2 linked regions of the Sphingobium yanoikuyae genome follow. The protein of the gene in region 2 interacts with the protein of the main gene of each other region in a pairwise test. Links are inferred from orthologs where the notes say so. Each region holds a gene or a part of one and is shown on either strand. Other genes may lie near its edges. The genes, in order: HH800_RS21025 and HH800_RS17605.

The links.
Region 1: the proteins of HH800_RS17605 (region 2) and HH800_RS21025 interact in binary tests that used the Escherichia coli proteins (3 or more experiments, as listed by UniProt). The link is inferred for Sphingobium yanoikuyae from one-to-one orthologs.

Annotation. Positions count from the first base shown.
Region 1 is NZ_CP053021.1:4,353,522-4,358,801, forward strand. What follows is about bases 2,082-4,984. They hold HH800_RS21025 (PTS sugar transporter subunit IIA), read right to left. Parts: upstream 3,816-4,984; coding sequence 3,348-3,815; downstream 2,082-3,347. Other genes in these bases: HH800_RS21010 (cell wall hydrolase), read right to left, coding at 2,082-2,372; HH800_RS21015 (DUF1491 family protein), read right to left, coding at 2,548-2,898; HH800_RS21020 (PaaI family thioesterase), read right to left, coding at 2,891-3,361; hpf (ribosome hibernation-promoting factor, HPF/YfiA family), read right to left, coding at 3,946-4,542; dnaQ (DNA polymerase III subunit epsilon), read right to left, coding at 4,614-4,984. Outside these bases: HH800_RS20995 (SCO family protein), read right to left, coding at 1-368; HH800_RS21000 (ankyrin repeat domain-containing protein), read left to right, coding at 413-1,051; HH800_RS21005 (MmcB family DNA repair protein), read right to left, coding at 1,091-1,597; more of HH800_RS21010, read right to left, coding at 1,701-2,081; more of dnaQ, read right to left, coding at 4,985-5,280. UniProt on the Escherichia coli protein: Seems to have a role in regulating nitrogen assimilation.
Region 2 is NZ_CP053021.1:3,656,521-3,666,548, forward strand. The notes cover bases 2,698-5,958. They hold HH800_RS17605 (sensor histidine kinase), read left to right. Parts: upstream 2,698-3,097; coding sequence 3,098-5,758; downstream 5,759-5,958. Other genes in these bases: kdpC (potassium-transporting ATPase subunit KdpC), read left to right, coding at 2,698-3,101; HH800_RS17610 (response regulator transcription factor), read left to right, coding at 5,755-5,958. Outside these bases: potassium-transporting ATPase subunit KdpA, read left to right, coding at 1-435; potassium-transporting ATPase subunit KdpB, read left to right, coding at 448-2,496; more of kdpC, read left to right, coding at 2,511-2,697; more of HH800_RS17610, read left to right, coding at 5,959-6,450; HH800_RS17615 (potassium transporter Kup), read right to left, coding at 6,520-8,418; HH800_RS17620 (hypothetical protein), read left to right, coding at 8,646-8,897; HH800_RS17625 (glycosyltransferase), read left to right, coding at 9,002-10,028. UniProt on the Escherichia coli protein: Member of the two-component regulatory system KdpD/KdpE involved in the regulation of the kdp operon. KdpD may function as a membrane-associated protein kinase that phosphorylates KdpE in response to environmental signals.

The sequences.
Region 1 (5,280 bases), 700 kb from region 2 along the record:
GGCGTGTCCCGCTTCGGGTCGACGCTGATGAAGATCGGCTGCACCTTCGCGGCGCGGGCGGGCGCTGCCTTCTCGAAGGCGCTGAACGCCTGCATGATCCGCTGCAGATCGACCGGGCAGACATCCGGGCAATAGGTGTAGCCGAAATAGACGATCCGATACTGGCCCTTATAATCGTCCCAATGCACGGTCTTGCCGTCCTGGTCGGTCAGGGTGAAGGGCGCGCCGATGCGCGCGCCGACCAGATTGCCCTGTTCGCTCTCGCCGCTTGATGCATTGCCACCAGCCCCCATATGGCAAGCCGTCAGCAAGGCCAGAAGCGGCAGGGCGAGCGAGATCAGCGCTTTGTTCATGGTGTCGCCTGCCATGCCTTGCTATGGGCCGATTTGCAAATCGAACGGGGCGCGCGACGATGAAGATTGGGATGAAGAGCGGACTTTCCACCTGGCTGTTTCTGGCGCGGCCTGCCGCCATCACCCTGGCACTGATGGCCCCGGTTGCGGCCCAGGCCCAGTTTTCCAACAATTACAACTTCCTCAAGGCGGTGAAGGACGCCGATGGGGACAAGGCGACCGAACTGCTGCAGAAGCCGGGTTCGACCGTCATCAACAGCCGTGACGTCACCACCGGCGAAACCGCGCTGCACATCGTCATCGGCCGCCGTGACACGACATGGCTCAACTTCATGCTGTCGAAGGGCGCCAATCCGAACCTGGCCGACAATAATGGCACCACGCCGCTGTTGCTCGCCGTGCAGAACCGGTACGAGGAAGGCGTGCGCCTGCTGCTCGCCCGCGGCGCCCAGGTCGACAAGACCAATGGCAGCGGCGAGACCGCATTGATCCGCGCGGTGCAGCTGCGCGACATCGGCCTGGTCCGCCTGCTCGTGGCGCAAGGCGCCAATGCGGACAAGCGCGACACCATCGCCGGCATGTCCGCCCGCGACTATGCCGAGCGCGACAGCCGCACGCCGGGTCTGGTCGAAGCGCTCGATTCCGCCAAGGCCAGCAATGCCACGCCCAAGGGCCCGGTCCAGGGTCCGGTCTTCTGATATGAAAAAGGGCGGCCAGGCCGCCCTTTTATTTAACCCTTACCAGCCCAGTTCCGCCGCATAATCCGGGTCGGCCAGCGCCGACAGGCGGCGGGCGGCGCGGCGGGCGAAGCGCAGCGTCTCTGCCTTGCGCCGGGCGGCGGCCAGCGGCTCGAACGGCGCGGCGCGCACCAGTTCGGCATCATATTGGTCCGCGACGATCAGGCCGGTGCGGGCCGGCCACAGCGCCTCGCTGTCGAACAGGCTGGTGTCGAAGCCCGATGGCACCGCCCAGAAATAGCGGTCGCAATAGTCGAAATAATCCGGCCATTTCATGTCGCCCAGCAGGTCCGCCCGGCTGCACTTGATCTCGACGATGGTCAGGCGCCCGGCGCTGTCGATCGCCATGATGTCGGCCCGCCGGCCATTGGGTAACGGCACTTCCAATATGCCGTTCATGTCATGGCGATGAAACAGGCGCAGCGTGCCGCGCGCAACCGCCAGCGCGGTCCCGTCGGTCAGCGGTGAACAGCGATCGAGGTCTTGGGCGGCGTCTTGGATGGTCATGGCACCAGATTAGAACAGGAAGGGAACAAAAGAAAAGACCGATTCGGACATGGGGTCCGAACCGGCCTTCAAAAGGGCGTCACTGTCGCGCGGTGAGCGCGGATCAGCGATAGAAGACGTGATTGTCGATCGACGCCAGCTTGGTCTTGCCCCAGCCCGGCGACACGCGGCGGGCATGGAAGAACAGCGCGCCTTCGGCCTGGCTGTCCCAGCTGTCGTCCAGGGCGATCTGCGCGATCGCAACCGCCTCGCGCCAGGAATCGCTGGCGATGTTGATCGGCGGCATGCCGTGACCACGCACGAAGCTGAACTGGCTCGGCTGATAGATGACGCCGCACAGGCTGCTGGCGAAGCGGCCCGACTTGGCGCGGTTGATGATGACGCGGGCAACGGCCAGCTGGCCCTCCAGCGTTTCACCCTTGGATTCGAAATAGACCGCACCGGCCAGGCACTTCATGTCGCCTTCGACATCCTCGGGAGCGCCTTGCGCATCAACCAGGGCTGCCAGGGTCTCGGCCTTGGACTCGATATCGGTCGAAAAATTGCTGCCAGCCTTGGGGCCGGAATCCAGCGACTGCGCGACTTCCTGCGGCGCAGCGAAAACGACGGCGGGCTTGGTGCCGGCCGTGGGTGCGCTAGTCAGCGCAGCGGTTTCCGGAAGAGAAACCGTGGACAGGGAGGCCTCGCTGGCGCTCGACATGTCCGACGCCGTAATAGCCGCAGCGGCCGACAGCGTAAATGCCGCGATGATCGCGGCCTTCAGACGAAAACTCATTATTGCTCAAAATCGTGCGGTTATTGGCCAGAAACGTCGATTGTAACCGATATTCTGTGACGTTCGGCCGCCCCCCGTCTGCGTGTTTACCGGCCCGCCCCCCATGGACGAATGCAGGCAACCTGCGCGTTCAGCGTCGGCCGCCATTGCCCGCGCGCGTGCAAGGAGTCAACGATCAGCAGATCGTTTCAGCGGCGAACCGTTCCGCATCCGCGATATCAAGCTCGACCAGCCACAGGTCGGGGTCCGATCTGCGTCGGCGTTCGGCATAGGCGGCGAACGCCTCCGGCCCCTCTTCCGCAGGGGGTCCACAGCGCATCAATGCATGGCCGCCGCGAAAGTTCGATACCCGTTCGAAAATTGCGGATTCCCGTCCCTTGTCCATCACCTGGACCAGGATGACACCGCTCATCTCGTCGCCCTTGGCCAATATCATGGCAAAACCGCCGGCGGCATTCACCCGCTTCACCAGCGCGCCGACCAGCATCGCGCTGGTCAGCCGCGCGGCCGGACTCTCCTCAGCCATGATATCCCGGCAGCGATGACAGCGGAATCTGCGATCGCATGAAGGTGCCGGTGCCCCGGCCCACTTCTTCCCCGTCCGAATCGAGAATGCTCGCCTCGGCGACATAGACGCGGCGCTTGCCGCTGATCCAACGTCCCTCGGCGCGCAGCTTTCCGGGGCCGATCGGCCGGGTAAACAGCAGGTTGAAGGCAGTGGTCAGCAGGAAACGATCGCTGACCAGGCTGTTGGCGGCATAGAAGGCCGCATCGTCCAGCATCTTGAAATAGACGGTGCCATGCACCGCGCCGGCGGCATGGAAATGCCGCTCGTCGACCTCGAAATCGATCACCGACCGGCCGGGTTCCGGCACGCGCAGGTTCGACAGGAACAGGTCGTTGATCGGCGCGCTGTTATAGAGATGCTCCAGCGCGCGAAAATGCGCCGCCTCGCCACTGGCAAGCGCGGCGGCCTCAGGCGGCGTCACGCGCCTCACCACCGGCCAGCAGCGCGTGCAGCGCCTCGGCCGACTTGGCACCGCGCAGGCGCGTCACCTGCGCCTCATCGCGCAGATAGCGCGATACACGCGCCAGCGTCTTCAAATGCTCGGCACCGCTGTCCTGCGGCGAAAGCAGCGCGAACACGACATCGACCGGCGCATCATCGACCGCGTCGAACGGCGCCGGCGGATCGAGCAGCACGACCACGCCGCACATGCGGTCGAGGCCCGGCAGCTTGGCATGAGGAATGGCAACGCCGCCACCGAAGCCGGTGGAGCCCAGACGCTCGCGCTCCAGCAGCGCGTCGGCGGCCGCTTCGGCATCGACGCCATAGGATTGCGCCGCCAGAGCCGCGATCTTCTGGAACAGCATCTTCTTGCCGTTCACCGTCACCTCGGTGGCCAGCGCGTCCGGCGAGACAATATCGTTGAAATGCACCATTTTACTTCCGGGGGCAGCCGAGGCGCGCCCAGCCTGTCGAAAAAAATGCGCGTTGCTCGGAGAAACTAAAGCCCGGCCCCATAGGCCGCCTGCACCCGGAGGTCAACAGGCGGCCCGGCTTGGCAGGGGGTCAGCCGCGCGGCTCGACCCAACCGATCGTGCCGTCCTGACGGCGATAGACCATATTATAGGCCGACGTCCCGGCATTGAGGAACAGCAGCGCATTGGTGTTGCGCAGGTCCAGCATCATCACCGCGTCGGACACGCTGGCCTCGGGAATATCGACCCGCGTTTCGGCGACGATCAGGGGAGCATCGGCCACTTCGGCCTCCTCGTCGGCGGCACCGGCGAAGATGGTATAGCCCGCGCCGTCGATATCATCGACGCTATAGCCATTGGCGCGCTGCGCCTCGGCAGCGGCGGCCTGGATGCTGCGATCCTTCAGGCGGCGCATATAGCGGCGCAGCTGCTTCTCGATCCGGTCCGATGCCTGGTCGAAGGCGGGATGCGCCTCCTGCGCCTCGCCGGCGCCCTTCAGGATCAGGCCGGTCATCACATGGCAGACGATATCACAATGGAAGGCGCCATGCGGGGCCGGTCGGAAGGTCACCTGGGCGGAAATCGTGCGGGAGAAATATTTCTCGGCTATCGCTTCCAGCCGGTCGCTGACGTGCTGCTTGAGCGCTTCGCCCGTCTCGACCTGATGCCCGGAAACACGGATATCCATATGCCTTCTCCTTATTCTTGCCGGGACGCCGGATCAGCGGCCCGGTTGGCACGTGGCAAACGCCGGCAGGTTCAGGCCGGCGGCGCCTCCTCGAGCCAGAGCGGCTTATCCAGCTTCGCGACGAAAGCGGCATGCCTCTCCAGCTCCTCCGCGCTCGCCGTGAAGACGCGCGCGGGACGAACAGGGCGAACAACGGCGGTTTCCGTCAGTTCCACCCTGACGATCTCTTTCTCTTCCTCCTGTGCAAGACCCAGGCCGATCTGACGGCCGCCGGTCAATTCGACATAGAGCTGCGCCAGCAGTTCGGCGTCGAGCAGCGCGCCATGCTTGACGCGATGGCTGCGGTCGATGCCGTAACGGGTGCAGAGCGCGTCCAGGCTGTGCTTGGCGCCGGGATGCAGGGTGCGGGCAATCGCGACCGTGTCGATCATCCGGTCCATCGACACGGCGTCGCGCGCGCACAGCTTCAATTCGTGATTGAGGAATCCGAAGTCGAAGCGCGCATTGTGCGCGACCAGCGGGCTGTCCTCCAGAAAATCCATCAGTTCAGCCACGCCCTCGCGGAACAACGGCTTGTCCGACAGGAACTGGCTCGACAGGCCATGCACCGCCTCGGCGGCGGAGGGCATGTCGCGCTGTGGATTATAATAAGCGTGGAAGGTGCGGCCGGTCGGCACGCGATTGATAAGCTCTATGCACCCGATTTCGACCAGCCGATCGCCGGATGCCGGATCAAAT
Region 2 (10,028 bases):
ATTGCCGTGCTGCCTTTGATCATCCTGGGCTTCACCGCCATCGCCAGCGTCACCGACGCGGGCCTGGCCGGTCCGCTCAACAAGGGACCGCATGGCTTCAGCGAGATCCTCTACGCCTTCACCAGCGCCGTCGGCAACAATGGCTCGGCCTTTGCCGGCCTGTCGGCCAACAGCCCCTTCTATAACGGGATGCTGGGCGTCGCGATGTGGATCGGCCGCTTCTTCATCATCATTCCCATGCTGGCCATCGCGGGCAGCCTGGCCGCGAAGAAATATACGCCCGAAACCGCCGGCAGCTTCCCCACCACCGGAGCGCTGTGGACCGGTCTGCTGGTCGGCATCGTGCTGATCGTGGGCGGCCTGACCTTCCTGCCCAGCCTCGCCCTTGGCCCCATCGCCGATCATCTCGCGATGATCCGTGGCCAGCTTTTCTAAGGATCCCATGCCATGGCCCGGTCCTCTGACAAATCCGAACAAAAATCGCTCTTCACGGCGGACCTGATCGTCCCGGCTTGTCGAGACGCCTTCCGCAAACTCAATCCCAAGGAACTGATCCGCAACCCGGTGATGTTCACCACCGCGATCGTCGCGGTCCTGCTGACCGTCCTGCTCCTTGTCGGGCAGGACAGCCTGGCCGTCGGCTTCAAGCTGCAACTGGTGATCTGGCTCTGGCTCACGGTCCTCTTCGGCACCTTTGCCGAGGCGCTGGCAGAAGGCCGCGGCAAGGCGCAGGCCGCCTCGCTGCGCGCGACCAAGGCGGACCTGACCGCCAAGCGGCTGAAGGGCCATGGCGAAAGCTATGAAAATGTCGCCGCCAGCGCGCTGAAGCTGGGCGACGTAGTGCTGGTCCAGACCGGCGATCTGATCCCGTCCGATGGCGAAGTCGTCTCCGGCGTCGCCTCCGTCAACGAAGCGGCCATTACCGGCGAATCCGCGCCGGTGATCCGCGAGGCGGGCGGCGACCGTTCGGCCGTGACGGCGGGCACCCGCGTCATTTCCGACGAGATCCGCGTCCGCGTCACCGTCAATCCCGGCCAAGGCTTTCTCGATCGCATGATCGCGCTGGTCGAGGGTGCGGAGCGGCAGAAGACGCCGAACGAGATCGCCCTCACCCTGTTGCTGGTCGGCCTGACCATCATCTTCCTGATCGCGGTCGGCACCATCCCCAGCTTCGCCAGCTATGCCGGCGGCGCCATTCCGGTGGCGATCCTGGCGGCGCTGCTGATTACCCTGATCCCGACCACCATCGCCGCCCTTCTGTCGGCGATCGGCATTGCCGGCATGGACCGTCTGGTGCGCTTCAATGTGCTCGCCAAGTCGGGCCGCGCGGTCGAGGCGGCGGGCGACATCGACGTGCTGCTGCTGGACAAGACCGGCACCATCACCGTGGGTGATCGCCAGGCGACCGAATTCCGTCCGGTTGGCGGTGCCACCCCGGCCCAGCTCGCACAAGCCGCGCTGCTCGCCAGCCTGGCCGACGAGACGCCCGAGGGCCGTTCGATCGTGCTGCTGGCCCGCGAAGGCTTCAACCAGTCGGTAGACGCCCTGCCCGCCAATGCGGAGATCATTCCCTTCACCGCCCAGACCCGGATTTCCGGCGTCATCCTCGACGGATCGACGATCCAGAAGGGGGCGGTGGATTCGGTGCTGAAGGCCAATCCGGGCCTGGGTTCCACCCCGGTCGCCAACGAACTGCGCCGCATCACCGACGAGATCGCCCGTGCCGGCGGCACCCCGCTGGCGGTGGCCAAGGACGGCAAGCTGCTGGGCGCGATCTTCCTCAAGGACATCGTCAAGGCCGGCATCCGGGAACGGTTCGGCGAACTGCGCCAGATGGGCATCCGCACTGTGATGATCACCGGCGACAACCCGCTGACCGCCGCCAGCATCGCGGCCGAGGCCGGGGTCGACGACTTCCTGGCGCAGGCAACGCCGGAAGACAAGCTGGCCCTGATCCGCAAGGAACAGCAAGGCGGTCGCCTGGTCGCGATGTGCGGCGACGGCACCAACGACGCCCCTGCCCTGGCGCAGGCCGATGTCGGCGTCGCCATGAACACCGGGACCCAGGCTGCCCGCGAAGCCGGCAACATGGTCGACCTGGACAGCGATCCGACCAAGCTGATCGAGGTGGTGGGTCTGGGCAAGCAGCTGCTGATGACGCGCGGCGCGCTCACGACCTTCTCGGTCGCCAATGACGTGGCCAAATATTTCGCGATCATCCCGGCCATGTTCGTGGCGCTCTATCCGGGCCTTGGCATCCTCAACGTCATGGGGCTGGCCACGCCGGAAAGCGCGATCCTGTCGGCGATCATCTTCAACGCGCTGATCATTCCCTGTCTGGTGCCGCTGGCGCTCAAGGGCGTGACCTATCGCCCGATCGGCGCCGGTCCGCTGCTGGCCCGCAACCTCGCAATCTATGGCCTGGGTGGCCTGATCGCGCCGTTTGCCGGGATCAAGCTGATCGACCTTGCCGTCAACGGCCTCGGCCTCGCCTGAGGAAGGACAAAGTCATGTTTACCGATTTCAAATCCGCTTTGCGTCCGGCCCTGACCATGACGCTGCTCTTCGCCCTGCTGCTGGGCATTGCCTATCCGCTGGCGCTGACCGGCATCGGCCAGGCGGTGTTCCCGTCCCAGGCCAATGGCAGCCTGGTCGAGGACCAGGGCAAGGTCGTCGGCTCGACCATCATCGGTCAGGCCTTCACCTCGGACATCTATTTCCACAGCCGTCCGTCGGCGGCGGGCAAGGGCTATGACGGCCTTGCCTCCTCCGGCTCCAACTATGGTCCGACCAGCCAGGCGCTGGCCGACCGCGTCAAGACCGACGTCGAGACTCTTCAAGCTGCTACACCTGGTCGTTTTGTTCCGTCCGATCTGGTGACCACCTCTGCCTCGGGGCTTGACCCCCATATCAGCCCCGAGGCAGCTTTTTATCAGGTCGATCGCGTCGCCGCCGCGCGCGGGATCGATGCGGCGCGCGTCCGCAGCCTGGTGGAAAAGAGCGTCGAGCAGCCCCTGCTGGGCTTCATCGGCGAACCCCGCGTCAATCTGTTCGATCTCAATCGACGGCTGGATGCAATTGACGCTAAACGGACCAAGTGAACGAACAGCATCGCCCTGATCCAGAAGCCTTCCTGCGCGCAGCTGCGCAGGAAGGCCGTGGCCGCCTGAAGGTCTTTCTCGGCGCCGCGCCGGGGGTGGGCAAGACATGGGAGATGCTGACCGAAGGACGGCAGCGGCGCGAGGCAGGCGTCGATGTCGTCGTCGGCGTGGTGGAGACCCATGGCCGGCGCGAGACCGAAGCGCTGGTCCATGGCCATGAGATCATCCCCCGCCGCACCGTCGACCATCAGGGCCACAGCCTGGGCGAGATGGACATCGACGCGATCCTGGCGCGCCATCCGCAGCTGGCGCTGGTCGACGAGTTGGCGCACAGCAATGCGCCGGGCAGTCGCCACCCCAAACGCTATCAGGATGTCGAGGAACTGCTGGCCGCCGGCATCGACGTCTATTCGACGATCAACATCCAGCATGTCGAAAGCCTCAACGACGTCGTCGCCTCCTTCACCCGCGTCCGCGTGCGGGAAACGGTGCCCGATTCGATCCTGGAACATGCCGAGATCGAAGTGGTGGACATTCCGCCCGACGAGCTGATCGAGCGGCTGAAGGACGGCAAGGTCTATATCCCGCAGGAAGCCAGCCGCGCCCTCAACCATTTCTTTTCCAAGTCGAACCTGACCGCACTGCGCGAACTGGCGCTGCGCCGCGCCGCCCAGGCGGTCGATGCCCAGATGCTCGACTATGTCCGCGCCCATGCGCTGGCGGGCAGCTTCGCCGCCGGCGAACGGGTGATCGTGGCGGTGAGCGAACAGCCCAGCGCCGCCGGCCTGGTCCGCTCCGCCAAGCGGCTGGCCGATGCGCTCCGCGCGCCCTGGACCGCCATCCATATCGAAACGCCGCGCGGGCCGCAGCTGTCCGACGAGGACCGGCAGCGTCTGGCCGATACGCTTGCCCTTGCCTCGCGCCTGGGCGCCGAAACCGCGTCCATCCCGGCCCCCAGCGTCGCCGACGGGCTGCGCAGTTTCGCCGCCGACGCGCGCGCGACCCAGATCGTGATCGGCAAGTCGGCGCGCAGCTGGTGGTTCGAATTGCGCCATGGGTCGGTGGTCGACCGGCTGGTGCGCGACATCGGCCCGGTCGCCGTCCATGTCATGCCCGGCGAGGAAAGCGCGCCGCGCCCGCGCACCGCCAGCAGCGGCCATTGGGGCGACCCGATCGGCTATGTCTGGTCGATGCTGGCGGTGATCGGCATGACCCTGCTCGGCCGGCTGGTGCTGGAGGTGATCGACCTCGGCAATATCGCCCTTCTCTATCTGGTGCCGGTGATGTTCGCCGCAGCCAGCCATGGCCTGCGCACCGGCCTTGCCACCGGCCTGGCCTCCAGCCTTGCCTATAATTTCTTCTTCCTGCCGCCGACCGGAACGCTGACCGTCAGCAATCCGGAAAATGTCATTTCGATCCTCGTCTTCCTGGGGGTGGCGGTGGTGACCAGCCAGTTTGCCGCGCGGATGCACGCCCAGTCGGTGCTGGCCCAATCCAGCGCCCGGCAGAATGCGACGCTGGCCGGCTTCTCGCGCCAACTCACCGCCTCGCCCAGCCTGGAGGAAATCCGCCACGCCATCTGCGCCGAGATCGCCCGGCTGTTCGACGTCCGCACCGTACTGATGATTCCGTCGGACGAAGGGCCGCAATTGCGCGCCGCCTATCCGCCCGAGGACCGGCTGGACGAGATCGAGCGCGCCGCCGCACGTTGGGCGATGGAACATGGCGAGCCGGCCGGGCGCGGCTCCTCCACCCTCACCGCGTCGGACTGGCTGTTCCTGCCGGTGACCGCCAAGGACGCGGTGCTGGCCGTGATCGGTCTGGCCCGCGAGGATGCTGGCGAACCGGTCCGATCCGATCAGTTCCCGCTGCTGATGAGCCTGATCGACCAGGCCGCGATCGCGCTCGACCGCATGGCGCTGGAGGAAGCGATGCTCGAAGCCGGGCAGATTCGCGAGCGCGACCGGCTGCGCTCCGCCCTGCTCTCCTCGGTCAGCCATGATTTGCGGACGCCGCTCACCACCATCATCTCGGCCACGCGCGAGCTGCGCACCCATCCCTCGCCCGAGCTGATCGATACGCTGGATGGCGAGGCCCAGCGCCTGTCCCGCTTCGTCGCCAATCTGCTCGACATGGCGCGGGTGGAGGCCGGCGCACTGCCGATGCGGGCGGAGGCGACCGACCTGTTCGATGCGGTCGCCAGCGCCGCCCATGACAGCCGCAGCGCGCTGGCCGATCGCCAGCTCGACGTGCAGATCCCGCCCGACATCCCGCTGGTCCGGGTCGACCCGGTGCTGCTGCACCACATCCTCATCAACCTGCTCGACAATGCCGGCCGCTATGGCGATCCCGGCACGCCCGTGACCGTGCGTAGCCTGCGCGAACCCGACGCCATCAGCCTGTCGGTGATCGATCAGGGGCCGGGCATCCCCGCCGGCATGGAAGCGCGGGTGTTCGACACCTTCACCCGGCTGGAAGGCTCCGACCGGTCAAAGACCGGCACCGGCCTTGGCCTCGCCATCGTCAAGGCCTTTGCCGAGGCGATGGGGCTTACCGTATCGGCGCGCACCGTTACCGACCCGCCCGGCGCCTGTTTCACCCTGCATATTCCCCAATCCCTCATCCTCACCGACATCATGGAAAAGGACATCGCATGAAGCCGCGCCACAGCCTGCTGATCGTCGACGACGAACCGCAGATCCGCCGGCTGATCCAGGCCGCTCTCGCCCGCGCAGACTATGCCACGATCGAGGCGCAGAGTGCGCGCGAGGCACTGGACAAGCTGCGCAGCGAGCGGCCCGACATCACCCTGCTGGACCTGGGCCTGCCCGATCGCGACGGGCTGGAACTGGTGCCGATCATCAAGAAGGAAAGCGACACGACCCTCATCATCGTGTCGGCGCGCGACGCCACCGATGAGAAGGTCGCCGCGCTGGACCTGGGCGCCGACGATTATCTGACCAAGCCGTTCGACACCGACGAACTGCTTGCCCGCGTGCGGGTGGCGCTGCGCAACCGGATGACGCGCGACGGCGGATCGACCAAGGTGACGGCCGGCGACCTGACCATCGATCTGGTCGCCCATATCGTCACGAAGGGCGGGGTCGAAGTGCATCTGACGCCCAAGGAATATGGCGTACTGGAGCAGCTGGCACGCTTCCCCGGCCGGGTCATCACCCACAAGCAGATCATGGACCATGTCTGGCCCAACGAACATGCCCATCATGTCGAATATCTGCGTGTGCTGGTGCGCGGCCTGCGCCAGAAGCTGGAGGCCGACCCGCAGCGCCCCCAGATCATCAGCAACGAACTGGGGATCGGCTACCGCCTGAAACAGGGCGCGGACTGACATCAAAATAGAGCCTGATTCACGCCATCGGTGAAAGCGCGGAACGCTTTCGCCTCAGACGATCAGGCTCTAGATCTCGATCTGCGACCCCAGCTCGACCACGCGGTTGGTCGGCAGGTTGAAGAAGGCCATCGGGCTTTCGGCATTGCGGATCATCCAGGCGAACAGCTTTTCGCGCCACATCGCCATGCCCGGCCGTTCCGACGGAATCAGCGTCTGGCGGCTGAGGAAATAGCTCGTGTCCTTGACGCTGATCGGCCCGCCACAGTCGTGGACCGACTTCATCGCCGCCGGTATATCCACATCCTCCATGAAGCCATGGCGCAGGATCAGCCGGTAGAAGCCCGATCCATGATCCTCCACCGTCGTGCGCCCCTGCAGCGGCAGATGCGGCACGCCCTGGGTGCGCACGGTCAGGATGATGACCCGTTCGTGCAGCACCTTGTTATGCTTCACATTGTGCAGCAGTGCCGGCGGCACGCCGTCGGTGGTGGAGGAGAGGAAGATCGCCGTTCCCGGCACGCGCTTGAGCGAGGCCAGCGTCGATCGCACGAACAGGTCCAGCTCCATCGCCCCTTCGCGCAGATAATGGCGCATGATCCGCCGCCCGGTCGCCCAGGTGGTCAGCACGGTGAACACCACTGCCGCAACCAGCAGCGGGAACCATCCGCCATCGGGGATCTTGGTCACGTTCGACGCGAAATAGGCGCCGTCGATGACCAGGAACAGGCCGGTGACGCCCGCCGCCGCCGGCAGCGGCCAGCGCCATACGCTGAAGGTCAGCACGCCCAGCATGCAGGCGGTGATGACCATCGTGCCGGTCACTGCGATGCCATAGGCGGCCGCCAAATTGCTGCTGTTGCCAAAGCCCAGCACCAGCAGGATGACGAAGATCAGCAGCAGCCAGTTGATGAGCGGCACATAGATCTGTCCTGCCGCCGAGGCGCTGGTGTGCAGGATGCGCAGGCGCGGCAGGAAGCCCAGCTGCACCGCCTGCTGTGTGACGGAGAAGGCGCCCGAGATCACCGCCTGGCTGGCGATGATCGTCGCCATGGTGGCTAGGATCACCAGCGGCAGACGTGCCCAGTCCGGCGCCATCAGGAAGAAGGGATTTTGCGCCGCCGCCGGATTGTCGAGCAGCAGCGCCCCCTGCCCCAGATAGTTGAGCATCAGGCAGGGAAAGGCGGCATAGAGCCAGGCGATGCTGATCGCCTTGCGCCCGAAATGGCCCATGTCGGCATAGAGCGCCTCCGCCCCCGTCACCGCCAGCACCACCGAGCCGAGCGCCAGGAAGGCGAGCTTGGGGTCGATCGCGAAGAAGCGAATCGCCCAGAGCGGATTGACGATGCCGATGATTTCGGGGTGCTGCACGATATTGGCAATGCCGAGCGCGGCGAGCGTGATGAAATAGATCGCCATGATCGGGCCAAAGGCCATGCCGACCATCGCCGTGCCGAAGCGCTGGATCAGGAACAGCGCAATCAGGATGACGATCGCGATCGGCAGCACCATATCCGCCAGGCTCGCCTGCACAATGGTCAGGCCCTCGACCGCCGACAGCACCGAAATGGCCGGCGTGATGATCGCGTCACCATAGAAGAGCGCGGTCGCCAGCACCCCCAGCATCGCGATCGCCGGGGTCCAGCGTGTCTCGCCCAGCCGCCGGCCGATCAGCGCCAGCAGCGCCATGCTGCCGCCTTCGCCATCATTGTCGGCGCGCATAACGATGAACACATATTTGACGGTGACGATCAGCGTCATCGTCCAGAAGATCAGCGATAGGACGCCATAGATATGCAGCGGATCGACCGCCAGCGGGTGATGGCCGACGAAGCTTTCCTTGAGCGCATAGAGCGGCGAGGTGCCGATGTCGCCGAACACCACGCCCAGCGCACCGAGCGCAAGCGCAGCCGGTCGGCCGTGCGGCGTGCGATCCTGGCCTGCGGCCGGATCCCCCTGTTCAGTCATCTATGAGTGCCCTTCGTCTTTCTATCGGGCCGCCATGCCATGAAAGGCCATTTGAAAACCATAGGGGTCTGCCCTCCCCGGCATAGGATTCGCATATGATTCCGGCCCAGGCGGCCCGCAGCTGCTTCAAATGCTATGAAATCCCTACGCAATCTGCCGGTTCCCTGTCTCGCATCCCTATGCCCGTCCGCTTAATTGCGATGCCGCCGCAACGGAGGCGGCACGTGATGCATAATTGGCGTCCCCGCTGGACCTTGAAGATCGGCCTGCGCCTGCTCGGCCTCGCCTTGCTGGCCACGCTCTGGCCCGAAGGGCGCGCCCTGGCTGCGCTCGCCCATGGCCATCCAGCGGTCACCATCGGCCAATTGTCGCTCGCCGCGCTGGCCTTTCTTTGTGCCAGCGGCGGGATGGCGCTGCTGTTGATGGGGCCCGACCTGTGGAAGCCGGTGCGCCTGGCCGATCGCTGGACCGCGCGATAAGGTTCATGACCAAGATTTCATGATGGGATCATCCGGCGGGAAGCCGGGCCGGCCTATTGCCGCGTCATCGTCGCAGAGGAGTAGCGACGCGCGGACCACAGGCCATGACCAGACCCATTTTCTTCGATCCCACCGGCCGGCGCGGCATCTGGGCGCGGCGTGCCCTCGCCGCCCTGCTGTGCGCCATCATCGCCGCCACCATCGCCTTTGCGACGACGCTGATCGCCGTCCCGTCGGAAGGCGATCTGGCGCTGCCTTTGCCCCAGCCACGCGCCGCGCATCTGACCGGCATGTCGCGGCTGCGCCATGACCTGTCCAAATGGCTGCCGCGCTGGCCCGGCCATGTCGCACAGGCCCGTCCGCTCAATGTCGGCTTCTATGTCCCCGATGACGAAAGCAGCATCGCCTCGCTGCGCCGTCATGTCGGCCAGCTCGACTGGGTCGTGCCCGCCCTCGTAACCGTGCCGGGCGACGATCCCACGCCCCGATTCCATGCCGACCCGCGCCTCGACCAGATGATCGCCAGTATGGGCCGACCGCCCAAGCTGCTGCCGATGGTCCAGAATCTGGATGCCCATGGCTGGAACGGCGCCGGCACCGCCCGCCTGCTCGCCAATCCGGCCGCCAGCCGCCAGCTCGCCCAGCGGCTCGCCGCCTCGGTCGCGGCGCATCATGATGCCGGGCTGGTGATGGACTTTGAATCGCTGCCGTCCGGCGCGCTGCCCGCCTATCTCCACTTCCTGCGTCAGTTGCGCAGCGACCTGCCCGCCCGCGCCAAGCTGGCGGTGACCGCCCCCGCCGGCGAGGAATGGCCGCTCGCCCGCCTCGGCCAGATCGCCGACCATGTCATCTTCATGGCCTATGACCAGCACTGGCAGGGCGGCACGCCCGGCCCGATCGCGGCGCAGGACTGGTTCGCCCGCGCGGTCGAGGATGCCAGCCGCCGCATCGGCCGCGATCGCATCATCGTTGCGCTCGGCAGCTATGGCTATGACTGGCATGATGGCGGCGCCGACGCCCTGTCGCTCGACGAGGCCTGGCTCGCCGCCCATGACAGCGACGCTCCGGTCAGCTTCGATCCCGCCAGCGGCAATGCCGGCTTCGCCTATGATGATGACGGCCATCGCCATC